DNA from 3 places in the Pseudoalteromonas sp. BZK2 genome. Region 3 is predicted to be linked to each of the others. Evidence: predicted binding sites of a transcription regulator. Region 3 holds the regulator's gene; each other region holds the start of a gene.
The links. Region 3 encodes FliA, which starts transcription of late flagellar genes. Its sites were predicted from a motif close to CTAAAGNTNNNNNNNNNNNNGCCGATA; they were not measured.
Positions count from the first base shown of each region.

Region 1: the regulator FliA is predicted to act here: its motif matches at 8,420-8,446, upstream of pomA (flagellar motor protein PomA).
Region 2: the regulator FliA is predicted to act here: its motif matches at 1,595-1,621, upstream of BIZ38_RS19855 (DUF5610 domain-containing protein).

Region 1 covers NZ_JACSOG010000023.1:60,933-71,762, forward strand. The annotation lists gene BIZ38_RS14440 (ligand-binding sensor domain-containing diguanylate cyclase) at 1-2,659, shown strand, start outside; gene BIZ38_RS14445 (hypothetical protein) at 2,764-4,866, opposite strand; gene dxs (1-deoxy-D-xylulose-5-phosphate synthase) at 5,152-7,014, opposite strand; gene ispA ((2E,6E)-farnesyl diphosphate synthase) at 7,103-7,990, opposite strand; gene xseB (exodeoxyribonuclease VII small subunit) at 7,995-8,237, opposite strand; gene pomA (flagellar motor protein PomA) at 8,510-9,277, shown strand; gene BIZ38_RS14470 (flagellar motor protein MotB) at 9,281-10,204, shown strand; gene BIZ38_RS14475 (hypothetical protein) at 10,335-10,811, shown strand.
Region 2 covers NZ_JACSOG010000049.1:1,328-12,157, forward strand. The annotation lists gene murI (glutamate racemase) at 1-380, opposite strand, end outside; gene BIZ38_RS19855 (DUF5610 domain-containing protein) at 447-1,565, opposite strand; gene trmA (tRNA (uridine(54)-C5)-methyltransferase TrmA) at 1,730-2,827, shown strand; gene BIZ38_RS19865 (DUF523 domain-containing protein) at 2,830-3,282, opposite strand; gene BIZ38_RS19870 (thiol:disulfide interchange protein DsbA/DsbL) at 3,343-3,981, opposite strand; gene BIZ38_RS19875 (thiol:disulfide interchange protein DsbA/DsbL) at 4,000-4,623, opposite strand; gene BIZ38_RS19880 (serine/threonine protein kinase) at 4,654-5,628, opposite strand; gene ccoG (cytochrome c oxidase accessory protein CcoG) at 5,694-7,124, opposite strand; gene BIZ38_RS19890 (hypothetical protein) at 7,403-7,762, shown strand; gene BIZ38_RS21915 (hypothetical protein) at 7,762-7,965, shown strand; gene BIZ38_RS19895 (YecA family protein) at 7,962-8,576, opposite strand; gene BIZ38_RS19900 (type II secretion system protein N) at 8,596-9,354, opposite strand; gene gspM (type II secretion system protein GspM) at 9,358-9,831, opposite strand; gene gspL (type II secretion system protein GspL) at 9,828-10,830, opposite strand, start outside.
Region 3 covers NZ_JACSOG010000013.1:59,995-70,824, reverse strand. The annotation lists gene BIZ38_RS09895 (DUF2802 domain-containing protein) at 1-365, opposite strand, end outside; gene BIZ38_RS09890 (chemotaxis protein CheW) at 381-878, opposite strand; gene BIZ38_RS09885 (chemotaxis protein CheW) at 900-1,658, opposite strand; gene BIZ38_RS09880 (ParA family protein) at 1,661-2,431, opposite strand; gene BIZ38_RS09875 (flagellar motor protein MotB) at 2,443-3,402, opposite strand; gene BIZ38_RS09870 (flagellar motor protein) at 3,409-4,173, opposite strand; gene BIZ38_RS09865 (chemotaxis response regulator protein-glutamate methylesterase) at 4,166-5,326, opposite strand; gene BIZ38_RS09860 (chemotaxis protein CheA) at 5,389-7,680, opposite strand; gene BIZ38_RS09855 (protein phosphatase CheZ) at 7,696-8,463, opposite strand; gene cheY (chemotaxis response regulator CheY) at 8,481-8,864, opposite strand; gene BIZ38_RS09845 (RNA polymerase sigma factor FliA) at 8,905-9,615, opposite strand; gene BIZ38_RS09840 (MinD/ParA family protein) at 9,642-10,502, opposite strand; gene flhF (flagellar biosynthesis protein FlhF) at 10,495-10,830, opposite strand, start outside.

The sequences.
Region 1 (10,830 bases), on a different contig from region 3:
TCGAAATCAAGTCACACTTAATCAAAACTCAGCGTTAATCGTGCCGGTATCTAATGCTACTGCAATTACGCAAATTGTGGGTTCAGTGAGTCAAATGGCATTGTCGCCAGAAGGCATTTGGCTGGTTAATGAGCGTCACTTATTGCGTTTAACTAATACCTCTTCTGATTTTGCGAAATTACGATTAGAGCTGACTGCCAAGGTTTCACTACCTGAACGATTAGCGCAAACCATTATTCATGACATGGCGTGGCTTGAAGGTAACTTGTATCTTGCCTCAGAGCTTGGTGCCTACTTTCTTGATTTAGATGACGAGCTGCGTCCATTCCCACTGCCAAATGCCAGTAACTCTGCCGTTTATAAGTTTATGAGCGACTCCGATGGCGCGCTATGGATTTCGACTTACGGCCGACTGTTATTTCGTGATAACTCAGGAGATTGGCAATGGGTTGAACCTAGCCAGCTCGATCAAAGCATTTGGTTTGCCGATATTTTCCGTGACAATCAAAATAACATTTGGCTGGCAAGCTTCAGTGAAGGCTTATGGCTTGCTCACGAAGGGCGTATTGAGCGTCACTCAGCTATCTCAAATATGACCGAAGCGGTGATGGCGATTAGCCAAGCACCTGATGGCAAATTATGGGTGGCTAACCGTAGCGGTGTTGGCTACTTCGACTACAACAAGAATTTTGTAAATCAAATTCCGAGTAATCAGTTTGGTCGAGCAGCAGTGCACGACTTACAATTTGATGGTGATCGTTTGTACATCGCAACAGGCCGCGGTGTGTTTTATTACGAAAACCAAAACCTGTATACGGTGCCTGGGCGAGCGCTGCGCGATAACCCAGTATTTGCAATTAGCCGTTCTAGCAAAGGTGGATTTTGGCTCGGTACTGGCCGCGGTATGTACCGCTTAAGTTATGGTGGTTTAACACCTTTTGCATACAATGCCTTCTTAAGCAGCAAATTTATTACTTATGTTCATGATGAGCAGAATTTTGGCTTAATAGGTACCAGTAAAGGGGCTTATTACTTTACCGACCGCGGGATTGAAAAAATTGGCGACCAAACTAGTTTAGAAAGTGCTTACGTCACCAGTATTTTGAATATCGAAGGAGTGGGAATATTAATTGGTTCACTTAACGATGGCTTATTTTATCGCAGTACCAAAGGGCAGTGGCGTCAGTTAGATGCCACCGATGGTCTACCGTATGGCTCTATTTTCAGTCTAGTTTACGACAAGCAATTAAAACGTATTTGGGTCAGTACTATGAAAGGCGTATACCGTATGCCTGTAGAGCAGTTTGGTACTGATATCGAAAGTTTAAAAGTAGAACAAGTGATCTCATCGTTTGACCGTCAACTTGATGGTAAAGCGAGTCAATGTTGTGCTGGCCTTGGCCATGATGCTGTAGCAGACACAGGCAACTCTATTTGGTACCCAAGTCTGCAAGGTGTGGTAGAAATACCAAAGAGCGTTGAGCTGTTTGGTGTACAAGCACTTAAGCCTCGTATTGAAAGCTTGATCACGCCGCTTCGTCATTTAAGTACCGCAACTTTAGGTAATAAGCCTGAGCTACAAATTGATGAACGCGATGTAACGTTAAAATATACCGCGATTGATTATTATGCCCCTTCAAGTATCGAGTTCCGTTACCGTTTAAGTGGCTTAGACAGTGACTGGCGTTATGCCAATACTCGTCGTGAGGCAATCTATACCAACTTACCGCCGGGGTCGTTTTTGTTCCAACTTGAAGCAAAGCGTCGTGGTGAAGATTGGCAAAAAGCACGTCGTACCGAGTACAGCTTTGTAGTGCCGCGTCGTTTTGATGAGACTATTTATTTTAGACTCTTGATCACCAGCAGCTTTATTTTACTGTTCTACCTCGTGTTTTGGGTATTTAGAGCGCAAGAGAAACGTAAGCAATTAGCGCTTGAAAGCTTAGTAACAGAACGTACCGTAGAGCTTCGAGAAGCTAACGATAAGCTTAACCAAGTGAACTCACAGCTTAAGCTAGTTAGTCACTCAGATGAGCTTACAGGCTTACGTAGCCGTCGCTTCTTGTTTGATCAGCTCCCTAAAGATATCGAACACTTCCAGCGTAACTCACAGTCATTGCAAGCGCAGGGTAAGTCGCTAGTGCTATTAATAATAAACTTTGATAACTTCAGCCGCATTAATGATGCGTATGGCCCACTTGCAGGCGATAGCTGTTTACAGCAAATGGCGACTTTGTTGAATAGCCGTACTCAAGGTTCTGACTATGTTGCGCGTTGGAGTGGTGACGAGTTTTTACTCTTACTACGTGATTTCAAACGCACAGCAATAGACAATTATGTGGCCGACTTATGTGAAGCAATTGCAGCAAACCCATTTAGATTACCGAATGGGCAGTCGACCACTATCACTGCGTCGATTGGTTGGTCTTTTTATCCGTTACCTTTACTGGGTGGCCAAGTTATTGGTTGGGAAACCTCAGTTAACCTTGCCGATATCGCACTGCATCAAGTTAAAAAGCGCGGTGGCGATGGTGTAGCAAACATTACCTTTGATGAGCAATTAGATGCCTTTGAGTTCGAGCAAAGCAACAATGTTGATCAGCAACTCAGCGCACTGCAAGCCAATGGTTTAGCCGATATTAAAATTTGGATGCGTTAATACTCTCTAAACTAAGTGAGCAGGTATAAAAAATGCCTTACCTAGGGCTAGATAAGGCATTGGAGGCCAACAGAGGCGTTCGTTACCTAAACACCTTTTGATGGTTAGTGTTTAAGCCAAGCTGGTAAAACAGCCACAGACTCTGGGGCGGTAAAGGAGTAGCTCACCGTTGCTGCAATGTCACCGCTAGGGCTATTTAAAATATTATCAAAGCGCATAACTAGGCCATTTGATTTTTCGGCAACATATAAATCATTACCCGTATACATAATATCGACAGGGTTACCTAATTGGCTTGCAGGACCTGCGATATTTACACTTACATTGGTTAAACCACTGGCCATAGCGGCACTATTAATCACATAAATTTTCCCGTCGGTGGCATCGGCTGCAGAGCCAACATCAGAAACTATTAGTGAGTCACTTAATGGGTCGTAATCAATACCATGAATATTGGTTGGTGCAGCAAATGCAGTGCCGCCCGATGCAGGGGTAATTAAACGATCTTCACCTGTAATGGTTGTCATACCTGACATCCACTTGCTTTTCACTTCATCAAAAACAGCAATTGTGCCATTGGTAAGTGCAACAAATGCCCTGTCAGTTGATGGATCATAGTCTACATCCCAAGGGCGTGCACTAGCACTGGGTGTTAGGGTCATTAATGGGCTTACATCACCTGTTGCGCAGCTAGAGAAAATGAGAACACCAGGCGTTGTTGCATTAAATTCAGCAACAAAAATCATGCCTGTATCTGAAGCTATATCAATACCTTTTGGTGAGATAATACCAGTACTTGCTCCCATGATTGTTCTATCTTGGTTGGTTGCGTAACTTTCGCCGTTACGCTGTGTTGCAACCTTGTTTGAAATAACGATACCACCCATCGATGTAACTGCATCATCAAATGTTGCGTAGCTAGTGCCAGACTTATCAAAAGCCACACTTTCAATTGTTTGACTTGCATTATACGTTGCCAGTTCGGCTGTTAAAGGTGCGTTTAAACGACTAATTTGACCTGTTGTTGGACCTACTGTTCCTGGGTTACTACTTACAGCTACACCGAGCAGGGGCATGTTAACCATAATACTATCAGAGCTATCTTGCATATTATTATGCATAACGGTTTCTGTTATTGATTCAGGTTTTGTTGTTGGCGTGATGAGATCTGGTGATACATCACCACTTTCGCCTGCAAATATATTACTAAATACTAAAACTGCATCATTTGATTTTTCAGCCACACGCAAGTCGCTGCCAGTAAGACTTATATCCACAGGGTTACCGAGCATAGACATTGGACCTGCTATATGACGGTCAACCGCTACCATACCATCTGCTTGAGCAGCATTTGAAATGACAAAGAGTGCACCATCTGTTGCATCAGATGCACTACCTACATCAGACAGCACAAGCTTGTTACTAGTCATATCTAAAGCAATACCATGAATATTGACTGAAATTTTTGTACCAGTTTCATCACTTGGTGTAATGGTTCGAGTTGGTGTTGCAGCAAAACCACCCATTACATAACTGTCGTAAACAGCAACATCACCATTAGTTAGTGCGACGTAAAGACGATCATTATTTTCATCGTACGTAAGATCCCATGGTGTTGCATCAGTTACCGTTGTTGCTAATGGTGCTACATCGCCTGCAGCTTCTTTACCAAATACAGTTACTTGCATAGCATTGAAATCAGCAATAAAAACAAGACCATATTTATTAGAGATATGTATGCCCTTCGGATTTACAAGTGTGGTGTTTGTGCCAGTTAATGTACGATCAATATTATTGGTGTACATGCCATCTGCACGGTTTAACACTTGGCATACGGTACTCAGTGCTCCATTTCCAGAATCAGCAGCTTGCACTAAATTACCTAAGCTATCGAAAACAACACCTTCATTAGCACCAGTATTAAATGTTATGAGTTTAGCGGCATTTTGATCAATGAGGTTGATAGTGCCCGCATTATCAGAGCCATTGTTCGCTAATATAAATGTTGCTGATGCAAAGCCAGGAGCGCCATCGTTGCCATTCATACCATCAGCGCCATTTTGACCGTCAGCGCCATTTTGGCCATCGACACCATTAGTACCGTCTTGCCCTGCTGCACCTTGAGCTCCCATAGCACCATCTTTACCATCATCTCCATCACACCCTGTAATACCCAGCATCACAGCAAGAGCAATGGCAGAAAACATGACCTTAGATAGTTTTGAATTAGCGAGTTGTTGATCTTTAATAGCTTTACTTTTAATCGTATTCATTTGTCTATACCTTTTAAATATTCCATCAAATGTGAACAAACAACCTGTATTGTTTAACGACAAAATACGTGCTCACGAGTTAACCTCAATGAATAAACGGCTAGCTAAAGATATTGGATGCAAGAAAATAGAAAATAGGTAAGTTATTTTTTATGTGTATGGTTTTAAATAATAAAAAAGGAGCCATGAGGCTCCTTTTTAATGAATTGCGTATAGTTTTTAAGCCATGAACTCTTTAATGCGAGTTAAGATGCCATTGGCATCTAGGCCCATCTCAGCGTGCATTTCATCTTGTGTGCCATGCTTAATGAACTCATCTGGAATACCTAAATTTAAGATAGTCACATCGGCTTTGATTGCAGCCAAATATTCATTCACAGCAGAACCCGCACCGCCTGCAATGGCATTGTCTTCTAAAGTAACAATGACATCATGGCTGCTAAGTAACTCATTAATAGCTTCAGTATCAAGAGGTTTGATAAAGCGCATATCAATCACTGTTGCATTTAGCTCATCTGCGGCTACTTTGGCGCTCTCTAACAGCGTACCGAACGACAAGATGGCCACTTTACTACCTTGTTTGATACTACGCGCTTTACCGATTTCAATCGCACTCATTGTTGATTCAACATCACAATTGCCGGCACTACCACGTGGGTAACGAACAGCAACAGGTTGATTGCATTGGTAGCCAGTGTAAAGCATTTGGCGGCACTCGTTCGTGTCGCTTGGCGCCATAATAATCATATTAGGAATACAGCGCATAAAACTTAAGTCATAGGCGCCTTGGTGAGTTTCACCATCAGCACCAACAATACCTGCACGGTCAATAGCGAATAAAACAGGTAAGTTTTGTAATGCTACATCGTGGATAAGTTGATCGTAAGCGCGTTGTAAAAAGCTTGAATAAATAGCAACAACAGGCTTCAACCCTTCACAAGCGAGGCCTGCTGCAAGCGTTACAGCATGTTGTTCAGCAATCGCCACATCAAAGTATTGCGCAGGATACTCTTTTGAAAAACGCACCATGCCTGAACCTTCACGCATCGCAGGGGTAATTGCCATTAGCTTGTCGTCTTGGGCTGCCATATCGCATAACCAGTCACCAAACACATTTGAGAATGTGGCAGCACCCGGTTTTGATTTTGGTAATTTCGACATGCTCGGATCAAATTTTGGTACGCCGTGGTAGCCAATTGGATCCGCTTCAGCAGGCTTATAACCTTTACCTTTTTGCGTTTTAATATGTAGTAACTGTGGGCCTTTAAGGTTACGCATATTACGTAAGGTATCAACCAACATATTTACATCATGACCATCAATTGGGCCGATGTAATTTAGGCCTAACTCTTCAAAGAACGTACCCGGAATGACCATTCCTTTTAGGTGCTCTTCCATGCGGCTAGCAAGTTCTTTCACAGGCGGTAAACCAGAAAGGAGCTTTTTACTGCCTTCACGAATATTGGTGTAGAAGCTGCCAGATAAAATTCGGGCAAAGTGGTTATTGAGTGCACCTACGTTTTCTGAAATCGACATTTCATTATCGTTTAAGATAATTAACACGTTAGGATTAACATCACCCATGTGATTCATTGCTTCAAATGCCATACCAGCAGTGATCGCACCATCGCCAATAACAGCAACGGTTTTACGATCTTTACCTTCTTTTTCTGCAGCAATGGCCATACCTAAGGCTGCTGAAATTGAGGTGCTCGAATGACCAACACTGAAAGTATCGTATGGGCTTTCTTCACGGAATGGGAATGGGTGTAAACCGTCTTTTTGACGAATAGTATGCATTTGGTCACGACGACCCGTTAAGATTTTATGCGGGTATGCTTGATGACCCACATCCCAAACTAAACGATCTTCAGGAGTGTTATAAACATAATGCAGTGCAACTGTTAACTCAACAGTGCCTAAACCTGATGCTAGATGACCACTACTTTGCGAAACTGAGTTAAGTAGGTATTCGCGTAACTCTTTACTAAACGCAGGTAACTTGTCTTGCGCTAAATCACGCAGTTGTGCTGGTTCGTCAACCAAACTTAATAATGGATACTTGCTACTATCAAGTGTCATGATTTTTTATACATCCTTCGCTAACCAGAGTGCATTATAGCCCATTGCCGCTCCGATTTTTTAGTTATTTTGTCTTTCTTTTTAGGTATTAATAATTGCGTTCAACAATATAGCTTGCAAGACTCGCCAATTCGCTGGTGTCGTAATCAATAGCCTCAAGAGCTTGATGGGCTTGAGCCAGCAAATCTTGTGCTTTTTGCTTTGCGCCTGCCATCCCTAATAAAGCAGGGTAGGTTGCTTTGTTTGCAGCAACATCGGAACCCTGTGGCTTACCTAATGTTTCAGTATCAGCTTCTACATCAAGGATATCGTCTTGTACCTGAAAGGCCAGCCCAATTGCTTGACCGAATAGGTTTAATTGCGCGAGTGTATGTTCATCACAGCTTTTTGCACTCAATGCACCGAGTGTAATTGCACAATTAAGCAAGGCACCCGTTTTTAGCTGGTGAATGCGCTCTAGCTGAGCAACTGTAATTTCTTTATCGGTCGCTTCAATATCCAGTGCTTGCCCACCTACCATACCTTCAATACCTGAGGCTTTGCTTAATGAGGCAATCATTTTTACTTGTTGGCTCGCAGAAACAGCAAATTGATGATTGGCAATTAAATCAAATGCCAGTGTTTGTAAGGCATCACCTGCGAGTATGGCTTGTGCTTCGCCATAGACAATATGACAGGTAGGGCGGCCACGTCTTAAGTCATCATCATCCATTGCTGGTAAGTCATCATGAACTAAAGAATAGCTATGAATACACTCAATAGCGGCGGCAAGGATATCAAGATCGGCCTTGTCCGCGCCCATCATCCGGCCCGTTGCATATACAAGGTAAGGACGTAAGCGTTTACCACCATTTAGAACACCGTAGTGGGTGGCTTCTTTGATGTTTTTTTCGGTATTAAGTGGCTGTTCAAAATAGCGATTTAAATGTGCTTCAACGTCTTCACGAGCGCGTTGTAATTGTTCTTTTAATTGCACTTAATTAGTCCAAGTTTGAATCAAAATTGCTAAGAGGCGCTTGGCTATCGTTACCCATTAAAATGGCAACTTTTTGTTCGGCTTGTTGTAACTTACCAGACGAAGCGTTTGCTAGCGCAATGCCGCGTTCAAATTGTTTTAGTGATTGTTCCAGTGACAATTCACCTTGCTCCATTTGTGCAACAATTTGAGATAATTCATCCAGTGCTTCTTCAAAGCTTAAGTTTTCTGGTTTCTTTGTTGCCATTGTGGCCTCGATAGCTGTTAGAAAGTGAGGCCAATTTTAGGGGGAATGCTAAACTAGGTCAAAGAATGATGTGTTTTTTTACGCATAATTCATTTTTAGTATGCTATTTTTACGATTTTAAATACAGCTTAAACTTGTAGCTTAAAAATCTTACATTAAAATAAAATTAATTCATTTAATGATTTAAGTATTTCAACTGCTTGCCGATAAGCAGTTAATAATAAAAATTTGATACCTGAGGGTGTCGTCTAATTGTTCCTCTGGAGGGGTATGTGGATTTAGCAACCATAATAGGTATTCTTGGTGCCATAGGCTTAATTGCTATGTCGATGGTGTTAAGTAGTGATGGCCAAGTTGCAATGTTTTACAACACGCCTTCGGTGGTCATTGTATTTGGTGGTTCGATTTTTATTGTATTATCAAATTTCACCATGGGGCAATTTTTGGGCATAGGTAAAGTGGCAGCAAAAGCTTTTATGTTCAAAATCGAATCTCCGGAAGAATTAATTGAAAAAGCAGTAGAATTAGCTGATTCTGCACGTAAAGGTGGCTTCTTAGCATTAGAAGAAGCTGAAATCCCCAACGGTTTTATGCGTAAAGGGGTCGATATGTTAGTGGATGGTCATGATGCTGATGTCGTTCGCGCCACGCTGCAAAAAGATATTTCTCTTACTGCTAACCGTCATGAACTCGGTGCTGGTTTATTCAAATCACTTGCCGATATTGCTCCTGCAATGGGTATGATCGGTACGCTAATCGGTCTGGTTGCTATGTTATCAAACATGGATGACCCAAAGGCAATCGGCCCAGCAATGGCAGTTGCCCTTTTAACAACTCTCTATGGTGCTTTCTTAGCAAACGTTGTCGCTATTCCAATTCAGGTAAAACTAGAACTGCGTAAAGACGAAGAAGCCCTTAATCAACGCTTAATTCTTGACGCGGTGCTAGGTATTCAAGACGGTCAGAACCCGAAAGTAATTGAAGGTATTTTGAAAAACTACTTAGCCGAATCAAAACGTAAAGTTGATACCGAGGAGTAGAGCATGTCAGATGAAGAGTGCAAATGTCCACCACCGGGTTTACCCGCCTGGATGGGAACCTTCGCAGATTTAATGTCATTATTAATGTGCTTCTTTGTACTCTTGCTTGCTTTCTCAGAAATGGACGTACTGAAGTTTAAGCAAATTGCCGGCTCCATGAAGTTTGCTTTTGGTGTACAAAATAAAATTGAAGTAAAAGATATTCCAAAGGGAACCTCTGTCATTGCCATGGAGTTCACTCCGGGTAAACCTGAACCTACTCCTATTGAAACGATTCAACAACAAACCGTAGAAATGACGCAACAAATGCTTGAGTTTCAGGCTGGCGACGAAAGCTCCGCCGGTGGTCGACAAGAACAGCGCGGTAATAAACGTGGTGGTGAATCGCAAAGTACGGCTCAGCAACAAGCTTTAGAACAGTCAATTTCTGCGGCTGATCAAGAACAAACAAATGAACTTGTGAAGAAAATTGCTCAGCAACTAGAACAGCAAATTATGGATGGTGCGATTGAGCTTGAGTCATTAGGCCAGCAAATTATTATTCGCATTCGTGAGAATGGTTCATTCCCATCGGGTAGTGCTTTTTTACAGCCAAAATTTAAACCTATTATTCGTGATATTGCTACGCTGTTAAAAGATGTGCCGGGTGAAATAACCGTGTCAGGTCACACTGATGACTTCCAAGTATCGAATGAGCTTTATACTAATAATTGGGATTTATCATCAAAACGTGCGGTGGCAGTTGCCAGTGAAATGGAAAAAGCGCCAGGGTTTGATAAGTCCCGTATGATGGTAGTCGGCCACGCAGAAACGAGGCCTCTAGTACCGAATGTAACCGACGAAGATCGCAAGCGAAATCGCCGTGTTGAAATCTCTATTATGCAAGGTAAAGCACACGAATCTGAACCTATTGATGTAAGGCAGTAAATCAATTAAAGTTAAGCCTCATTAACAAATGTAATAGAGAATAAAAATGAAAAAAGTTGATAAATATAGCTACATGCCTGGTAATGGTAGTGGCGACGATGATGGTAAAACAGATTAAGGTTAGTTAATTTTGCCTGATTGGTTTGTATATACCATCTCAATTTTGAATAATAGCTGGGTGTTCATTCTGAGCCCTGCTATTTTCGTTTTCTACCTCCGCAAAGATTGGCAGGCATTCCACTTTACCGTAATAACTGCATGTTTCTTTTTATACGGTACCTTAATTCATAGCGGCTTACGTGAATTTGATGACATTTATATTTGGCGCTATGTCGTTTGGGCTTTTAATGATATTGCTTGGATGGCAATCATTGCTTACTTAGGTATTAAAGATAAAGTCTACTTATGGCAAAGTGTTTTAGGGCAGTTGGTTGTGATAATGGCGCCTATTTTGCAATTGTTCCGTTTAGTTGACCGCCACCTTTGGGATTTGTCTTACAGCACTTACATGTATAAGACCCTGCTACCGCTAATCAATATTGGTACTGTGGTCGTATGTTACCTACCACTTATCTATCTTTTTACTCGACGAAGCCAGCAAGCTTAAGGCGTTTCTTCGTTAAAAA
Region 2 (10,830 bases), on a different contig from region 3:
GCAGTATAGCGACTCTTGATGGTTGATGGTGTTGCCAGTAAACCAATATGTTTGCTGTTACTTATAGCGCAAGCGGGTTTTATCGCAGGTACTACCCCGACAACTTCTATATTTGTGTACTGGCGAATAGTTTCTAAGGCAGAGGTAGAGGCGGTATTACACGCAATAACTAGGATATCAACGTGTAAGTTTGCTGTTTCGATAAACTGTAGTAGCGCAAAAAGGCGGGCTATGATCGTTTGCTGACTTTGCGCGCCATAAGGCAATAAAGCATTGTCCATAAAATAACTATAATCAGCATCTGGGATCAATGCTTGGATCTGTTCAAGTACGGTTGTTCCACCTATACCAGAATCAAACACCATTATATGAACTGACAAACTGCTTACCTCGGATCATCAAAGGTCAGCAGTTTGCCATGCAGCTTTATAAAAAGAAAGAAAGGACTAAGCCTGTTCTTCTGTTGCCGAGCGAAGCTTATTCATTTGTTCGAACATTGCTTTGGTATAATCCACCAGCTTACTGACTTCTTCTTTATCTTGGTTTAACCATTGTAAGATGCCAGCCAGTTCATTTTGCAAACCAATGTCACCCGCTTTATTAAACGCCTGTTTCAAGTCGTCATTAAATGGCGCTATTTTCTCAGCAACTTCTTTTTCAGGGGCTGGTTTATATTCTTCATAGCCTTTAATCGCTGCTACTGTTTTGGTTTGTTTTAGATCCATCGTAAAGCCAACGAGTTGCTCGTTACCTAAGTTAAGCTCTTTAGCTTGTTCAAAGGCTTCTTCTAATGAACCAGAGAAGAATGTTTCGCTAACACTCTGCAAGTCTTCCATCAATTCATTGATAGCTTGCTGCTCTTGCTCATTTAAATCACCATTGACCGACATCGAGAATGATAAATCACGTGATTGCGAAGACTCACTGACAAAGGCTTCGTTGTCGCCATTTTTGCTATAGCTGCTTGCAGACTTACTTTCGTATGCATCAGCAAAGCTAATACTGACTTCGTCACCTTCAGCGGTGGTGAAAGTGTACTCTGCGTTATTACTTAAACTGATGTATTGAGCTTGGCTTACTGAAACCGCATTAGGTTTAGGATTGAACAAGTCTTCTTCTAATTCATCAATACCTTTAAAGATACCTTCTTTAGACTTTTCGATACCCTCTTCGATGTCATCGTTAAGAATACCTGACTCTTTAAGCTCATCATACGCATCGTCGATGCCCATTTGCACACCTTTACGTGCATCACCTAGCATGCCTTTGAGTTTTTCATCATCAGCACCATCGGCTTTTGCTTTACGAAGTGCACCGCCAACAAAGTCGAGTACGTTTTTCACGATCTCTTCAAAGTCGAACAGCGGTTTATCTTTTTTCTCTTCGGCTTTAGGTAAACCAAGTGCCTCAGCAAGTTTATCATCAAGAACTTTTGCCGCGAGCTCACGACCGCGTTGTTGATAACTATCTTGACGATTTTGAATGGTAGGCTGCTGCAGAGCCTGTTTACCATTGTATTTATTCACATTTGTATTAGGCATATAGCCTAGGTTGCCAATTTTCATGATCCGACTCCATGTTATGGTTAACTCATTATCGGCCAAAAACCAAAGAACTTAAGTTTTTTGTATAAAAAAACGACACTAAAATAAATAACAAAACTAGACAAATCCTCAGCGCTCCCTACAATAGCGCCGTTATAAAGCTAAGAGATAAAAGGTAATCAGCCATGGCGGTTATAAAAATTGATACAACTCAATATGATGCACAATTGAGTGAGAAAGAGCAGCGCATCACCTCACAGTTTCGACGTTTTGGGGTCGAAAAATTAGAAGTGTTCGGCTCTGATCCTATTCATTACCGCCAACGTGCAGAGTTTCGTGTTTGGCATGAAGGTGAAGACCTGTTTCACATCATGTTTGATCAACAAACTAAAGAAAAGATCCGCGTAGATGAGTTTGACCCTGCAGCACCTTTAGTGGGTGAAGTGATGCAAGCGATGATCGAAAACTTAAAAGACAATGAAGTTCTGCGCCGTAAGCTGTTTCAAATCGATTACCTTTCAAGCTTAAGTGGCGAGATCCTTGTTAGCTTGTTGTATCACAAACAACTAGATGAGCAGTGGCTACAAGCAATTAAAGAGCTTAAAGCAAAACTGAGCACACAGTTTAAGATTGATTTTATTGGCCGTGCTCGTAAGCAAAAAGAAGTGATTGGTAATGACTATGTTATCGAGCGTTTAAACGTAAACGGTAAAGAGCTTATTTATCAGCAAGTCGAAAATAGCTTTACGCAACCGAATGCGAAAGTAAACATCAAGATGCTAGAGTGGGCACAAGCGCTTTGCCAACCCCTCAATAATGACTTACTGGAGTTATATTGTGGAAATGGTAACTTTTCGATTGCTCTTGCGGGTTCATTCGACCAGGTATTAGCCACTGAGATATCAAAATCATCGGTTTACTCAGCACAATACAATATTGCACAAAACAAGGTTGAGAACTTAGATATCATTCGTATGTCGAGTGAAGAGTTCACTCAAGCAATGAAAGGCGAACGTACCTTCTCTCGTTTAGATGGCATAGACCTGAAAAGCTATAACTGCCAAACAATCTTGGTGGATCCACCACGTGCTGGAATGGACACGCTAACTTGTGACCTAGTTGCGAACTACGACAACATTATTTATATCTCGTGTAATCCCGATACCCTAGAACGTGACCTTGATCACTTATGCAAAACCCATGAAGTAAAACGTTTTGCAATTTTTGATCAATTCCCTTACACCCATCACATTGAATCAGGTGTGTTTTTACAACGTAAATAAAATCACTCTGCCAGCGCAGCAAATAGCGCTGGCAACTGCTGCTCGCTGAATACAGCTATACCATTGTCAGTTAACAGCTTTGCAGTTAACCCCATCCCTGAAATTTTCTTTCCTGAATGACTACCATCGTAAATAGTATTGCGACCACATGACGGGCTTGATTCTTTTAACAACGCATAGCGAATGCCCTGTTTTTTGCAAAGTTTAAGTGCTTGTTCTGCGCCATAAGCAAACTGCACTGTGACATCTTGCGCATCTTTGGTAAGTACTCTACCCACTTTGATTTCTGCAGGCGGCCTTGGTGTAGGTAAGCCACCAGCTACTTCAGGGCAGAATGCAACGAGCCTTTCTTGCTGTTTAAGAGTTTCTAAACCAGGATGGAGTAAGTTTTGCGATTGCCCGTCATAACGAACAGGGTTTCCTAACAAACAGCTTGAAACTAATAGTTTTTGCATTTGCTTTACCAATAAAAAAGCTCCGCAAACGGAGCTTTGAATTAAATTTAACTAATTAGCTTATTTATCAGCTAGGTAGTTAATTAAATCTGCCATGCTCTTTGCATCACTGATGCCTGAGTCCGCACCTAAGATTAAGCGATATTTACCATTAACAATAAAAGTTGGAACGCCTTTTAAAGCACCTTTTTGTTGGTAGTATTCTTGGTCGCGTTTCATTTTAGACGCCATAGTACGTACAGAAAAGCTGTTGTAGTACTTATCAAAATCTTCAGCCGATACACCTTGTGAAACAAAGATGTCTTTCATATCAGCTAGTTCGTTAATACGAGCACGCTTACCGTGAATATGATTAAACACAGCGGCTACTAACGCGTCTTTCTGTGGTAACACATTAGCCGTCGCATAACCTTGCGCTAAGATGGTTTGAATTTCTGGGTCACGAGGACCTGAAAAATCAACATGGCTCTTTTTGAATTTAACGCCATCTTTAAGAAGTGTTTTAAGCTCTTTCACAACTGGCTCGAAGTTATTACAGTGTGGGCAGTAGAATGAGAAGAACTCTTTTACTTCTGGCTTTTTAGAAGCGCGTGCATCAATCGTTTCATAATGCTTACCTTCTTCATATTGAGCAGCTGAGGCATTTGCCGCTAAACCTAGCGTGGCAGCCATTAATACAGCTTTTACTAACTTGATCATTACTTCTTTACTCCAAAATTATTGTTTTAATAAAAATTCGACTAATTCATCAAGCATCTGCTGGCTCTTGATGGTATTTAAATTAATTTTGTATTTATCATTGACGATAAAAGTTGGTACACCTGTTAAGGCGCCCATGTCTGAATATTTTTGCTGCTTATCTTGCATCGCTTTTTCAGCGCTAATCACTGGCATGCTTGCAATTTCAGCATCAAACACTTCATTACTAATACCATTAGTTGCAAGTAGTGCTTTAACGTCTTTCATGTCTTTAAGTAAGGCACGTTGTCTATGGATGCTGTTAAAGATTTGATCAGCTACTTGTTCTGCTTTGCCATGTTGCTTAGCAATTAAGTAGGCATAGCTTAAGTTACTTTGAGTTTGCTTAGACACACCGCCTAAAAAGTTAACATGACTTTTTACAAATTCAGTCCCTTCAGGAAGACTTGCCGTTAATGCTTTTGCAACTGGTTCAAACTGAAAACAGTGTGGGCAATAAAATGAAAAGAACTCGGTTACTTGAGGTGTTGCACTTTTCTCAACTTTTAATACTTCGTATTGATTACCTGCTTCAAAATCAGCAGCAAAGGCCGTAAAAGGTAAACATAAAATGAGTAGACTTAACTTTAATTTTTTAAACATTGTTCTCTCGACTTTATTAACTTTAAAAATTTATGGTAATAATTTTAATGGTGCTTCTTGTAGCGCTGCAAGCTGTTCTTTTAACGCTAGTATTTGCTGCTCCCAGTATTTGTCTTCAGCAAACCATGAAAAGTTCCGCGGGAACGCAGGATCATCCCATCTTTTCGCCAACCAGCCCATGTAATGCACCATTCGCATCGCTCTAAGTGGTTCAATCAGCTTTAATTGGCTGTGATCAAAATCGCAAAATTCTTCGTACGCTGCGACTAAAGTGTCTAACTGTAACAGTTGATTGTTACGATCGCCACTGAGCATCATCCAAAGATCTTGAATTGCAGGCCCTTGTCGGCTGTCGTCTAAATCAACAAACATTAATGCATCACCAGACCACAGTATATTGCCGGCATGACAGTCACCGTGCAGACGAATAGTTTCAACATTTTTATACTGCTGTGTAGTTTCTTTGATCACTAAATCTAAAATAGTATAAAAGGCGTTCTCTAATGCCATTGGCACCAAGTTACTTGCCTGTAACTGAACTTTAGCTGTCTTAAGATATTCTTCACAGCTGATCACAGGTCTATGTTCAAATGGCTTTGCTTTTGCTACTTGGTGCATTCGCCCAATTAAGCGGCCAAGTACATCAAGTTGATCTAAATTATCAACTTCAAAAATGCGGCCCCCCACACTTGGGAATAACGTAAACAAATAACCATCATGCTCAAATAAGCTTTGCCCTTCGATAATAACAGGCGCAACAACCGGCACTTCGGCCTCAGCGAGTTCAAATGCAAATGCATGCTCTTCTAAGATTTGCGCCTTACTCCAGCGCTCTGGACGGTAAAACTTAACAACATAACGATGGCCATCTTCTGCTTTAAATTGATAAACACGGTTCTCGTAGCTATTTAATGCCAGCAGCCCTGATTCAGCATAAACACCGATACTTTCAACCGCATCTAAAATTGAATCGGGTGTAAGGTCTACAAAACTAAATTTACTCATAATGCCTCATCATATAAAAAAAGCGGGAAAATCCCGCTTTTTATTCATTCGCTCAGTGTACTTAATTATCGCGCCTTAAAGAAGTTACTCGGCTGTGAAATCTGCACATCAGGCTCACCATCGACAGAAAGTACGAACTCAAACTTCGTCATCGGCTTTTTCAAATCATATGGATCAACAACCAATGACAGTGGCACGTTATAAGATTCGCCAGAAGGTACTGTGAAAGTTTGTTTGCCAATGTACTCAAAGTTATCAAGCCCTTCAACACGAATATTAAAGGTTTGCTGATGCTGAGCTTTGTTAATTACTTTTAGTGTATAGGTATTTTCAACTAGGCCATTAAAGTCAACACGGTATAGCTGATTACGGTCACGGATGATATCCAACTCCATCGGTTTACGCATCGCAATATTTGCCACCAGCGCCCCTGTTAACACCACTAAGATAACTAAATAACCAATTAACTTAGGGCGCAGTGCGTGTGTTTTGTTGTCTGGCGTTTCTAAGTTGCGTTCTGTGGTGTAGGAAATAAGTCCGCGTGGGTAATTCATTTTATCCATCACCCCATCACACGCATCGATACATGCACCACAGTTAATACACTCATATTGTAAGCCGTTACGAATATCGATCCCCGTAGGGCACACCTGCACACATAAGTTACAGTCGATACAATCACCTAAGCCAAGCTCTTTTGGATCTTGCTTGCGTGAACGTGGGCCGCGGCTCTCACCACGTGCCTCATCATAGCTCACGGTAAAGGTGTCTTTATCGAACATAGCTGATTGAAAGCGAGAATAAGGACAAATGTGTAAACACATAATCTCGCGCATCCAACCCGCATTACCATAAGTACAGACTGCAAATACGGCTAAACAAATATACGAATACGCTGTTGCATCAAGGGTAAAAAGATCAGGTAGCAACTGGCGGATAGGCGTAAAATAACCAACAAAAGTAAACGCTGTATAAAGTGAGAATAACCACCAACTACCGTGCTTGGCGCTTTTTCGCCAAAACTTATCAAAGTCCATCGGGCGTTGATCTAGTTTCTTTCGCTGATTAGCTGTACCTTCAAACTTTTCTTCAAACCAAATAAAAATGAAAGTCCAAACAGTTTGTGGGCAAGTATAACCACACCAAACCCGTCCATAGAAAGTAGTTACTAAGAACAACGCAAACGCCGCCAACATTAAAATGAAAGCAAGGATAGTCAGATCTTGTGGCCAAAGCGTTAAACCAAAAATGTTAAACTTTTGCCCTACCAAATCGAACAGTACAGCTTGCTGGCCATGGAAGTTGATCCAAGGTAGTAGCATGAACGCAAGCATGCCGATAAAACCAATTCGTTGTCTCAACAGTTGGTGTAACCCCGTTACAGCTCGAACATAAATACGGTTACGTGGATTAAATCTATCATCGAGGGAAGCGTTTTCCGGTTTCTGGATTTTTACTTCCGTTGGGATATTTTTAACCTTAATCTGATTATCCATTAAAATTCCTCAACGCCACTAGGAAATAATACTCAAACATATGTTTGCAGTAAGAGGTTTCTGTGCCAATAAGCAAATCAGAATACATCTCATTACGTTCAAAGATTTCTGAAACTTTTAATCTATATATTGCATTATACTCAATCTATGGAAAATTTCAGGGTTAGATTTCATATACGAACTTTTAACTATTTAATCGTATCTGCTTGCTTTTAAAACAACCATTTTATTAAACTTGCAGCTACCACCTATTCATTTAGATCAAAGTTTATTGGACTATGAAAAAATTTCTCATCTTAGTGCTTATAATTTTAGCACTTTTCACAATTGATCATCCTTTGATCAAAGAACCTAGGGACAGGTTACTAGGTGAGGGAGTCGGTATGATTTCTGATGCTAGTAAGGTAAACCGAAGTCCTGCTGCTAATATGGCTAAAAATAATATTAAGTCACAACTTAATTTATCAAACTCAGAGCTTGAGTATATTGAAGACACATTCACTACCGACGATAAACTACAACTCTTTCACCTTCATTATTGCCGTGAAAAAGATATTAACTTGTACTTTTATGGCGAACGCTTGAATCGTGTTTGTAGTATTGTTTCGAATGCGCTTGAAGAAAGGCTAAACAAGTAATGGACTTTTCTGCTTTAAACAAAAAAACCAGCGACTCGTTTGCTAAACAACGTAATATGCTAAAGAAGCTGGGCAAGGGTCAAACCTTATACTGCGAAGAGTGTAAAGGCGCCCTCACCTTAGATTTGAAAACTGATCAGCCAGGTAAAGGCGTTGTATGCTGTGCCAAAGGTTGCACAAACATCCTACTCGAGCTGGGTTAGTTCCAGCTCTCATCATTATATAGTTGGCTATTTACAGCAACGACTTCAATTAACTCTGCAAAGCCAGCGGCGAATTCATTCATTACTTCATATTGCTGCTGGCATAGTTGCCCTTCAGATAAACCATTATCAGTTGCAAGGGCTGCAATTCCACTCGCTTCAAGGGTAAAAAAGCCTAAGCTTTGCAGAGCTGTAGCCAAGGCTTCTTTTAACTCATCAGCTAACTGTGGCGCGCTTAATAGCTTGTTAACGTAACCTTGCGCACCATGCATAAAACCTTGGCTCCAATGCTGACATTCTTGAATATCTAGGTATTGTTGCCCTTGCGAGCTCAGCTGTAAGCTCACAGGTAATGCAAAACCCGTCTCGAATACTTGTTCGCTGATCTGTTGATATAAAGCCATAAATGCAAACAGCACTTGCTCATCCATTTGCCCATCAGAACCAGGTGCAACTTCTTCTAACCACTGGTGAACATCAAGCGGCTCAGGAGCACAGATCACCGCAAATAAATAACCTTGGGTTTGCGCCAAGCTAAGCGCATCTTGATGCTGCGCTAAAAACTGACTTAAAAGCTCGCTTTGCTGCTTTGAAAACTCAGGTAATTGCATACTATTCAATTAATCCAATTTAAAAGTTAAGCGGATAACGACCTTCGTTATCAGGACGACCAAGAAACTTCGCAGCATCATGCACTTCTTTCGGTAAGCTTGCTTCAGGTTTAATATAACCAGCTACTTTAAAGTCTAGGTTCGCTTTTAATACTGCATCAGCTTCAAGCCCTAAACGGTTTTCAGGGTCTACAAGTACTGCTACATCACCGGATTTACAGCTTAAACGGCCACTTAAAGGACCAATGCTAAACCAGTTATTCATTCCTTTCACATCAATGTTCGGGCTCGCAATTTCGCCGCTTAGACTTTCACAATAAGGCTCGCCTGAACTGTACTCATCTAAATCTACAATCACACGACCTTGCGCACTAATCGGCAAAGGTAGTTGTAAACGTTGCATGGCACGTTCAACTGTTAAGCGTAAAGTAGTCTTTTTCACAGTAACCGCTTGGTTAAATAAACCGTAAGAAAAATCAGCATGGCCTGAAATATCCGCTTTATCACGAGGATCACCAAAACGTACCGTACCCACTAATTTACCTGTAAACAGTGACCACCCCGACAATTGCCAACGCACATTGTTTAATTGCTCACCATCAAAACGTACCTGCATAATGCGCCCGTCCCATAGCGTGCCACTGGCTTTACCTAATTGTAATTGCTTTGGTAAATGTGGCTTGGCTAAATCAAGTGCAACGGCAGCGGGTGTTTTTACCAGCGTAAACACCAAAAAACACATCACAAACACTGTGATTAATAAAATAACTCTTTTCATCGTTTACTTCTCTAGTACCAAACGACTTACACGCACAAAGCCTGATTTGTCATCTTTACTTAAATCTAAATTCTCGATTAGCACACCATGTGAATTAACCAGTTCATCTAACCATTCAACAAGGTTATTAAACTCAACAGAGTCAATGGTTAAACGAAGTGAATTGTCATTTGGCTGCATTTTGCTAATGATAATTTGATAACGATTACGGGTGCTATTAACGATTTGGCTTAAGCTACGGCTGCTCGTATTACGTGCATTACCACTCGCTTTAAGTTTAACAATACTTTCATCAACCCACGCCAACAGCTCTTGCTGTTTTATTGTGTCTTGCTCTGCTTTTTCGATAGCAGCGTTAAGTGGACGAAAGACCCCCATAACCAGCACAAAAATAACAAACACACCACCTGCAACCATTACAAGTTGCTGCTCTTGTTCTTTTAACGAGCGCCAATAATTGATTATTTGGTTTTTCATGCCGCACCTCGTAACTTAATTTCACCAACGACATAATCACCATCATTGTTCAGCGAGCCTTGATCTACGGTTAAGCCACGCTGTTCTAAAATTGCTTTTACTTTACTGAAGGACTGGAAATCTTTGCCGCGCGCGCGAATACGTAATTCGTTACGACCTTGATCGTAGCGAAGCGTTTCTGGTGTGAAGTCGTTTACTTCACTAAAAATCGAGACAAGATCGTTAGTCAAATCTAAGAAGCCAGCAGTGCTGCCACCTTCTATCAATGCAAGTTCGCTGCGAATTTGACTACGGATAAGCTGAGGTCGCACTTTTTTATTTGGAAAAGCACGCTGATAATTAGCAACCACTTCTGCTTTTGCGGCTTCAAGCTGGTTATTTAACTTATAAAGCTCAAGCGACTTAACACCCACACTACAAACTAGTGCAACACCTGCTGCAATAGCTGCTTTTTGCCAATAGCCCCACCAAATCGCTGATTTTTTCTTAAGCTGATAAACACCTTGGCGAAGGTTGAATTTCACTTCAGGTAACTGCTTAGCAAATAAGGCTAAAGGTAAATCGTATTGCTGCGTTTGAGCACTAAGATTAACTGTATCAGGAAAAGCCGTTGCAGGGCTAAAGTGTGCAACATCAGGGTTACCTAATGCTGTTAAATAGCCAGCAAGCCAGTTCGGCTCTACAGCGGCAATATGCCAGTTACCCTGTTTACATAGCCACTGGCCATTAAGCTCAATAGCGCGTAACTGAGTGTTGTCATCAAGATCAGGTAACAATAAAGCATCCGGCAGTATTTTATATACTTCGATGCCATGCTCATTAAACTCTGCTAGCCATTGCTCAAACCATTCACGATCGGTCATCGCGATGTTAATAGCGTGCTTTTCATCAACAAGTGTTGGCTCAGCAATCGCTATGAACAAGTCATCAACATCACAGGCTATTTCTTCTTCTAGCATGTAAGGAAGTGCTTGCTCTAACTTACGGTTCCACTTAGTT
Region 3 (10,830 bases):
TCAGCTTCGGCTCTGGGTAATTCGCATTCACGAATTATTTCTTCTAAATCAGCGCCTAGCTCAACCATTTTAACCGCTCGCGAATAAATTTTCGCATTCGGATCATCATATTTTTGTGCATCTTGTAGCTGTTCAAGCTCTTTACTTTTTTCTTCAACAGCAACAACACGTTTGCCAATACTTAGCATGCCAGCTCGCATTTCAGCCACTTCGCTACGTAAAATACTCAATTGCTGTTGAGCTTCTTGTAACTGTTTTTGCTTAGCTTGAATCGCCGCCGCTTGCTTATTGTTATTGACAAAAATAAGCCCCAAACACACTAATACAAGTAAGATTGAGGCACCAAACAAAGAGTATAACAGCATATAATTTCCAAACGCTTATAGTGCGCTTAGCTCGTCCCACTCATCGTCATTTAATAATTTATTAAGATCAACCAAGATCAGTAACTCACCATCACGGTTAGATACACCTTGGATAAACTTAGCACTTTCTTCTGTGCCAATATTTGGCGCACTGTCAATTTCAGAGCTACGTAGGTAAACCACTTCAGCAACACTATCGACTAAAATACCAATCACTTGCTTTTCAGCTTCAATGATAACGATACGAGAGTTATCAGTGACCTCAGCACCCATTAAACCAAAACGTGCACGCGTGTCGATAACAGTAACAACATTACCACGTAAGTTAATAATACCTAACACATAAGAAGGCGCACCTGGCACAGGAGCAATTTCGGTATAGCGAAGTACTTCTTGTACTTGCATTACGTTAATGCCGTACGTTTCTTCTTCAAGTTTAAAGGTTACCCACTGTAACACTTCATCGTTGCTATCAGCGTTTTTATTTGCTGACAGTAGTCTTTCTTCACTCATGCTATTACTCCGTAAAAATAGTTACTGCTCACGGCTGTCTAAGCCCTGCTCTAGCAATTGATTTAAATTTTCAACGTCAATCAAGGCGCACATTTTCTCTTTGATAACACCTGCAAGCCAAGGCCGCTTACCTGATTTTGCTCGCCATTTTACATCTTCTTTACGAAGCGTAATATTATTTACGAGCTTTTCAGCCAATAATCCCCATTGACTGTCACCTAAGGTGATTAAATACTGATAATCTAATGATTGTTCTAATTTTTCATCATACTTTTCTGGCATAACCCAACGTGCAGTATCAACAACATTTAGTTTTTCTTCACGGTTTAGCATGACACCTTTAAACCATTTTGGTTTACCAAATAATTGGTTAACCTCTGCCAGCTGATGAATTCCCCCTAATGCTTTTAACGGTACAGCAAGGGTTAACCCTGCAACCTCAAAGAATAATGCCTGAAATTCACCATCAAAATAGTCTTCTTGACGATCAGACGAGGTTTTTGCAACCAGTTCAGCTTTAGGTTCTGCGACTATATCTTTGATATTAGCTTGGTTCTCGGTTTTCTCAAGCTCTTTAGTCGGTTCTGGGGGTGGTAAAACAGGTTCTGGAGTAGGCTGAACGTCTGTCAGCTTTTCTTCTGTCTTAGTTTCAGGCTCTTTAACCTGCTCCAGCAGCTTTGCGACTGGCTCAAGATTTTGGTCTGTAGGCTCATCTTCACACAACAAAGCGCCCAAATATTGGGTCATCACTTTTTCATTGGCAAATAAATGCTTACTCATCTTTAACCTTGTGCAACTAAGTAATCAAGCAGGGCGCGATAGGCAAAAACGCCACGCGAACGCGGGCAAAATTGAATCGGCACTTGCTGTGCTAAACTAGCATCTCTAAACTTTGTATCGACAGGAACCACGCCTGACCATACTTTATCTTTGTAATTATCCTGCAGAGTCTTGTAAGCTTCAAGTGATGCTTTAGTACGTTTATCGTACATTGTAGGAATAATTGTATATTGGTACTGTTTTGCTTGCGATGTTTGCATCAGCTCCATGGTGCGCATCATACGATCAAGCCCTTTTAAGGCCAAAAATTCTGTTTGTACTGGTACTAAAATTCGCTCACTAGCTGCAAGAGCATTGACCATCAAAACACCTAAAACAGGCGGGCAATCAATAATTGCATAGTCATAATGGTCGCTAATTTTGGCAAGCGCTTTTTTTAGTATTAAGCCCATGCCATTTTTATTGCCCATGCTTCTATCAAGCGTCGCGATTGCCATCGTCGCAGGTAAGATATCTAGGTTTTCAAGTGTTGATGGACATAGAGCCTGCAAAATTTCTTCACTGGCCATGCTGTTACCACGCGCGAAAATATCATACACGCTGACTTCTAAGTCTTCTGAATCTATACCAAAATAATAAGTCAATGATGCATGCGGATCGGTGTCAATAAGTAACACGCGTTTTCCTTGTAAAGCGAGAATACCAGCAAGGCTAACGGCTGTTGTTGTTTTCCCTACCCCACCTTTTTGATTCGCTACGGTCCAAACTTTCACATCACACCTTATTATTGTTCATTGCGCGTGGTAATCCTAATTCCACCATGTGGTAATTGAATCACTTTAATGCTGTTATCATCGCTTGGCAACTCAATTTCTGTCGTCTGTTGCGGTTGGTTTTGTGACTCTTGTTCTGCGTTTTCTGGCTCTTGTGGTGGTAAACCATATTTAGACAACGCAACAACCACTTTGCGGTTTTCTGCGCGTCCTTGCTCAGTGTCATTACTTGCAAAAGGTGAATATTGCCCGTAACCTTCAATAGCCATACGCGCAGGGTTAATACCTAAACTCTCAAGCTCAACTAGGACAGATGTCGCCCTCGCTACAGATAGCTCCCAGTTAGAGCGAAACATCTCATTACGAATACCTTCGTTATCGGTATAACCACGCACACGAATGTAATTATCAACTGGTGCAATAATATCTTTCACTAAACTAACAACTTGTTTTGCACGCTGCTGTGCAACAGCACTGCCCGATGAAAACAACATACCAGAGCTTAGTTCAATGATGAGCCAATCTTGATGAAGCTCTAAACTTGCTTCGCCATCACGAATTTCATCAATGAGCGCAGACTGTAATTTAGTAAGTAAGCTGTCGAGAGGCTTGCCGAGATGTTTTTTCTCAATATTGCTGGTTTCGCTTTGCCCATCGAGTAATTCAGGGCCTTGCTCATCTTTACGAATGCTCTCACCGTATAGAATGTCGTTCTCAGGGCTGACTCTGTCAGTTAGTATGCCTGTGCCGTTAACCCCAGTGCCAACCTGTTGTTGCTGACGAGCAGACTTTTCAAACACCTGCTCTAGTGAATCTGAGAGAATTTGAAAATCTTCATTTTTACTAATTGCGATCGCATACATGACCACAAAAAAAGCAAACATGATGGTCATATAATCGGCATAAGAGACAAGCCAGCGTTCAGTATGTTGGTTTTTTGACGTGTTATGACGCAGACGACGGCGCATCATAATAAATTACTCGTCAACTAAGCTTGGGCGCTCTACACGGTACGCCTCAAGTTTTAGTTCGATATTTAGTGGGCTTTCACCTTGCGAAATAGCAATAATGCCTTCAGCAAGTAGTTCATGATACAGCATTTTTTGTTCCACTTGCTGCTTAAGTTTATTCGCCATTGGCAAGAATAATAGATTCGCTAAACCAACACCGTAAATAGTAGCGATAAACGCAGTAGCAACACCAGCACCCAGTTTTTCAGGATCCGTTATAAATTGCATGGCCTGAATCAAACCGAGTACTGCACCTAAAATACCAATTGTAGGGCTATAACCGCCCATAGCTTCATAAACTCGACTTACCTCGAGTAAGCGTTCGCGTTCAAGCATTAAATCAATTTCAAGCGTATCTCTAAGCTTTTGCTCATCAATACCATCAACAAGTAGACTCAAGCCCTTTGCCGCATACGGGTCTGAGTGCGACAGCGCTTCCGACTCAAGGGCTAAGTAACCTTCTTGACGTGCTTTATGTGACCAACGCTTTACTTGCTCGATTGCTGCATCAATATCATGATATGGCGGAAAAAACACCCAATGACTGATCTTAAGTGTTTTAGTAAAAACACTAGCAGGAGTCTGAAGCATGACAGCCCCAAGCGTACCACCAAGCACGATGATAAGCGCAGGACCATTAAACAGTGCAGAAACAACCCCGCCCTCTAATGCATAACCAAAGGCGATGGCACTTACTGCGACAATTAAGCCAAAGAAAGACAGTTTATCCACAACCAGTCTCACGCGTTAAACGATTCGCAACATCTGCGAGAGCTAAGCTTTCACTCGCCAAGCCGGCATTAGCAACAGCTTGTGGCATACCATACACCACACTGGTTTTTTCATCTTGCGCCCAAATAGTCGCACCGACTTGCTTAAGCATACGCGCACCATCACGGCCATCTGCGCCCATGCCCGTTAACACTACAGCTAGCACATCACCGCCGAAGGTTTTTGCAGCACTTGCAAAAGTCACATCAACACTCGGCTTGTAAGTAATACGCGGACTATCGTCTTCAAATACTCGCAGAGTGCGAGAACCACCACGCCCCTCTATTAGCATTTGTTGGCCACCTGGCGCTAAGTAAGCGGTGCCAGGCACTAAACGGTCACCATTTTGCGCTTCTTTCACATTGATTTTGCATAAGCCATTTAGCCTTGCAGCAAAAGCTGGCGTAAACGCAGCTGGCATATGCTGAATAAGCAAAATAGGATGTGGGAAATTAGCTGGCAGCTGAGTCAAAATTGTTTGCAGTGCCACAGGTCCACCGGTTGATGTACCGATAGCAACCAATTGATATTTCTTGCCCGAAGCGCGAATATTACTCGTATTCGATGACGATGCAGCCGGCGAACTTGCAGCAGCAGGACGGCTAAAACTGCGATCAGGCTGGACAATACCGCTACTGCTTGTAGCGCCACTACTTCTTAGTGTAGGAGTCGGAGTTGATCTCGAAATAGGTGCAGGTCGCGAGAAACGAGAAATGCGACGGCGACCAATTTCTTTTACTTTATTTTGTAAAAGCGCGATTGCATCTTCATTATTGCGTGCAATGTCTTCGAACTTTTTCGGTAAAAAATCAAGGGCCCCAGCATCCAATGCATCTAGGGTTGCTGTTGCGCCATCACGGGTGAGTGATGAGAACATTAAAATAGGAGTCGGTGTTGCTGCCATTATTTCTTTCACGGCACTAATGCCATCAAGAACCGGCATTTCAACATCCATAGTAATTACATCAGGTTTTAATTCACGGGCTTTATCGACCGCTTCACGACCGTTTACGGCAAAACCAATTACTTGAATATTGCTGTCTTGCTCTAAAATTTCGCTGACTCTGCGGCGAAAAAAGCTTGAATCATCAACAACTAATACTTTGACTGCCATTGGCACTCTCTTGTTTTATATCACTTAAAGTGCAGTTAAACGCTGCACTTTATTATTTATTATTAGCCAACGTAGTGTTTAAGCATGCTAGGTACGTCGAGGATCAATGCAATCCCACCATCAGAAGTAATTGTCGCACCAGCCATGCCTGGCGTACCTTGCAATAAGGCATCTAAAGGTTTGATAACAACTTCTTCCTGGCCAATTAACGAGTCAACCACAAAGCCCACTTGTTTAGTACCGATTTGCACAATAACTACGTGACCTTCAGCTTTACGCTCTTGGCGGTTGGCACCTTTTACTAACCAATGTTGTAAATAGAAAAGCGGGATCGCTTTTTCACGCACAATTATTGTCAGTTGACCATCAACGACATTAGTTTTAGTTAAATCAAGATGGAAAATTTCACTCACACCAGCAAGTGGTAAAGCAAATGTTTGCTCGCCAACAATAACCATAAGAGTCGGTAAAATAGCCAGTGTTAATGGCACCTTGATTTCTAATACAGTACCTACACCCAGCTCTGACTGAATATTGACAGAGCCATTTAACTGGGTGATTTTTGTTTTTACTACATCCATGCCGACGCCGCGGCCTGAAATATCAGATATCTCTTCTTTGGTTGAGAAACCAGGCGCAAAAATTAAGTTGTAAGCTTCGGTATCCGACAAGCGGCTTGCTTGGTCGTGATCAATCACACCTTTGCTGATAGCAATTTTTTTCAACTTCTCAGCATCCATACCTGCACCATCATCACGAATGGTCAATAAGATATGATCGCCTTCTTGCGAAGCAGAAAGAGTGACTGTACCGGTACGTGGTTTACCTGCGGCTTCACGCACATCTGGCATTTCAATACCATGGTCAACAGAGTTACGAACTAAATGCACGAGCGGATCGGCAAGCGCTTCTACTAAGTTTTTGTCTAAATCGGTTTCTTCACCAACCAGCTGCAGGTTAATGTCTTTTTTCAAGCTGCGAGCTAAGTCACGCACAACGCGTGGGAAGCGGCCAAATACTTTCTTAATTGGCTGCATGCGGGTTTTCATCACTGCACCTTGCAGGTCTGCAGTTACCACATCTAAATTAGAGATGGCTTTACCCATTGATTCGCTGTTACTGTTATTTGCAAGGCTAACCAAACGGTTGCGTACTAATACCAGCTCACCCACCATGTTCATGATTTCGTCCAAGCGCTTGGTATCAACACGAACCGTTGTTTCAGCTTGTGGTGGTGGCGCTTTTTTCGGTGCAGCAGAAGCTGCTGGTGCTTTTGCAGGAGCTGGAGCCGGTTTAGGTGCAGCTGCGGCAGGCTTAGGAGTAGGTGCCGGTTTTGATGCTGCAGGCTGTGCCGGTTTTGCAGGTTCAGCTTTAGGTGGTTCAGGCGCTTTTTCTGGCGCAGCCGTTTCTAAAGACTGTGGAGCTGTACCTTTACCATGTAATTCATCAAGCAACGCCTCAAACTCGTCATCGCTAATTTCATCGTCTGAGTCACTGCTTGTAGTATCTACTGCTGGCGCTTGAGGAGTTGGTTGTGCAGATTTTACTGTTTCAGGTTTGGCTATATTTTCTTGTTTTACTTCACCAAAATTACCAACACCATGTAATTCGTCTAATAAACTGTCGAATTCATCATCGGTGATGTCATCACTATCACTGCTAATAGCTTCAGGAGCAGCCGCTGCTGGCCCTTGACCTTTACCATGTAATTCATCGAGGAGGCTTTCAAACTCATCTTCAGTAATTTCATCAATATTCTGTGGTTCTGCCTTACTATCAGCAAGACCGCCGCCATCAAACAACATATCAAACGCAAATGGATCATCTTCATCAATATTGTCTGCTGCCGTGTTAGCTGTTACTTCAGGTGCATCAACAACAGCCTCTTCAACAGCAGGTTCTTCAGGTGCAACTGCTACATCGTCTGCTACTGATACATCTTCACCTGCAAGCTCTTCCGCTGTAGGTGGTTGGCTTAATTTATGAAGAACGTCTAGAAGCGCAGGATCTGCAGGCTCTGGTTGCTCACGATTTTGAATCGTTGCGAACATTTCGTTGATGGTATCCAGAGCTTGTAAAATAACATCCATAAGCTCGGGAGTGACACTGCGAACACCTTGGCGTAATAAATCGAAAACATTCTCTGCACCGTGACACGCATCAACAAGTTCAGTCATGCTTAAAAAGCCTGCACCGCCTTTGACAGTGTGGAAGCCTCTAAAAATGGCGTTTAAGAGATCTTTGTCTTCGGGATTGTTCTCAAGCTCAACTAATTGCTCTGACAAAAGCTCTAAGATTTCTCCTGCCTCAACAAGGAAATCCTGTAAAATATCTTCATCGACTTCAAAGCTCATGCAGCTACTCTCCTCTTAGAAGCCCAGACTTGATAATAGATCATCGACTTCATCTTGTCCTGAGACAACATCATCACGAGAGTCTTTATCAATAATCGGCCCTTCAGGACCTGCTAGTGTATCACTTGTTGCAGGTGCTTTTTCTATGGCCTGTTTTTCTTGTTGTTGATGACCATCTTCTTGACTGCCAAACACAGTTAAGAGATTAATTAAACTGTCTTCTACTTCTCGCACTAACTCAATGACGCGACGGATTACTTGCCCCGTCAAATCTTGATAGTCCTGTGCCATCAGCACATTGGTCATCAAGCCCTGTAGCTCATCGGTTTTAGTATGCGAGTTATTCATAAAATTATCTAAGCTATGACATAGCTTTTTAAACTCACCGAGCTCTATTTCTCGGCTCATTAAACGATCCCACGTTGGTTTAATCGTCGCTATTTCATCTGCAAGTTGTTGCGCTATAGGTAAACTAGCTTCAACTGCATCCATGGTTTTGTTAGCGGCGCTTTCTGTCATTTCCATAACATAATTTAAGCGCTGCTTAGCGTCTGGGATCGCATCGGTAGTTAAATCTGAAAGACGAGTATCTAGATCAAAGTTTTTTAGCGCTTCATGTAATTGTCGCGTCAGTTTACCGATTTCAGCAAACAGCTCTGATTGTTCTTTTGATGCTGTTTCAAGTATCAGCTGATCAGCTTTTTCTTGTTCACCATTTTCAAGAAACTCAACAAGTTGACGAGCTTGCTCTAAACTTATTTGAGGCGCAGCTAGTGCTGACATAAGCCTCTCCCCTTAGATTAACCTAAACGTTCAAACACTTTTTCCAATTTGGTTTTAAGTGTCGCAGCAGTGAATGGTTTAACGATATAGCCATTAACACCCGCTTGAGCAGCAGCAACAATTTGTTCTTTTTTCGCTTCAGCTGTCACCATTAATACAGGAATATGCTTAAGGCTATCATCAGCACGAATTGCTCTTAACAAATCAATGCCTTGCATACCTGGCATATTCCAATCTGTTACAACAAAATCAAATTCTTGATTTTGTAGCATTGGCAATGCTGTTGACCCATCGTCAGCTTCCTGCACATTGGTAAAACCTAAATCCCTTAATAGATTTTTAATGATACGTCTCATTGTAGAAAAATCATCAACAACAAGAATTTTCATGTTTTTATCCAAAACATCCTCCGGTGAGGTTTGAACCTATATTTACTTACTACTAATTAATCCAGTCATTGATTTTTGCTTTGAGCTTAATCATCGCCTGACCATGTATCTGACTCACACGCGATTCACTAACATCGAGTATGTGTCCTATTTCTTTTAAGTTCATTTCGTCGTTGTAGTACAAAGACAAAACAAGTGCATCTCTTTCTGGTAACGATTGGATAGCCGTTAATAGAGACTGGTTAAACCGCTCATTTTTAACGTTATTAAACGGTTTGTCTAGTCCTAAATCCTGACCTACAGGTGTAATGACGTCTTCATCAACGCCTAAGTCCTCTATACCTAATACTTTACTAGAATTTACATCATGTAGAATATGATGGTACTCATCGAGCGTTATATCAAGTTTTTCAGCGACTTCTGTATCTTTAGGTTCACGATTTAGCGTGCTTTCTAATTCGGAAATGGTTTCAGCCACAAGGCGAGCATTTCGGTGAACTGAGCGTGGTGCCCAGTCACCTCTACGAATTTCGTCTAACATCGCACCACGAATACGAATTCCAGCGAAAGTTTCGAAACTAGCCCCTTTGCTAGCATCAAAGTTTTTTGATGCTTCAATTAGGCCTATCATGCCTGATTGAATTAAATCATCGAGTTGGACACTGGCAGGTAAACGAGCAATTAGATGGCACGCCACTTTTTTAACTAAAGAGGCATGTTTTTCAACAATCGCATTTAAGTTTTGTGCTGATTGATATCCCATCGCTTTATTCACCGATGTTGTCATAGTTAGCCGTTTACTAGTTTTTCAATGAAAAATTCTAAATGGCCAGAAGGTTGATTAGGGATCGGCCACTTAACTGCTTTTGTTGCTAATGTTTTAAACGCCACCGCAGCTGGTGAGTTTGGAAATAATTCAACAATCACCTTTTGACGTCGCGTAGATTTACGCATGTTCTCGTCATAAGGAATGGTAGCTACCAACTCCATTGAAACGTCTAAAAAGCGATCCGTTACTTTTGAAAGTTTAGCAAATAATTCTTGCCCTTCACGCAAACTGCGCACCATATTAGCAACAATTTTAAATTTATATACGCCATGCTCACGGCTAAGCACTTTAATAAGCGCATAAGCATCGGTAATTGAGGTAGGTTCATCACATACAACCACAACAACGTCTTGGGCTGCACGAGAAAAGCTTAATACCATGTCAGAAATACCTGCGGCGGTATCGACAATTAAAATATCAAACTCGGTGTTTAACTCGCTAAAAGCGCGAATAAGACCTGCATGCTCAGATGGCGTTAATTCAACCATACTTTGCGAACCAGAGGTCGCTGGTACAATTTTGATGCCTGCAGGGCCTTCAACGAGAATTTCGTCAAGCTCACACTCGCCTGACAAAACATGAGATAAGTTACGTTCAACACGAAGGCCAAGCATCACGTCACAGTTTGCCAAACCTAAATCGGCATCTAGTACTAATACACGATTTCCTTGCTGCCCTAATGCGATTGCGGTGTTGAGTGAAACATTGGTTTTACCCACTCCACCTTTACCGCCAGTCACAGCGATAACTTTAACGCCACTATTATTATTTTGATTCATTTTGCGCAGGCCGCTTGCTTGATCTAATACTGTGTTAATCATACATCCCTACTGTGTTCGACGCTACTGCTTGACGTCGTGAATGTTGTGCTTTTGCTCGTTTTAAATACAATTGTTCAGCTTTTTTCACTAGTTTTTCAGCATTCGCTACGCGAATATCTTCAGGAACACGCTGACCGTTAGTAAGATACCCTATTGGCAGGCGATTTTGAATCGCTATACTAATAATCTCACCTAAACTTAAAGATTCATCCAATTTAGTGAAGATACAGCCACTTAGATGAACCTTTTTAAAGTGTCTTACGGTTTCTTGCAACACATTTATCTGTGCTGTCGCACTTAATACTAAATAACTACGAATATCAACACG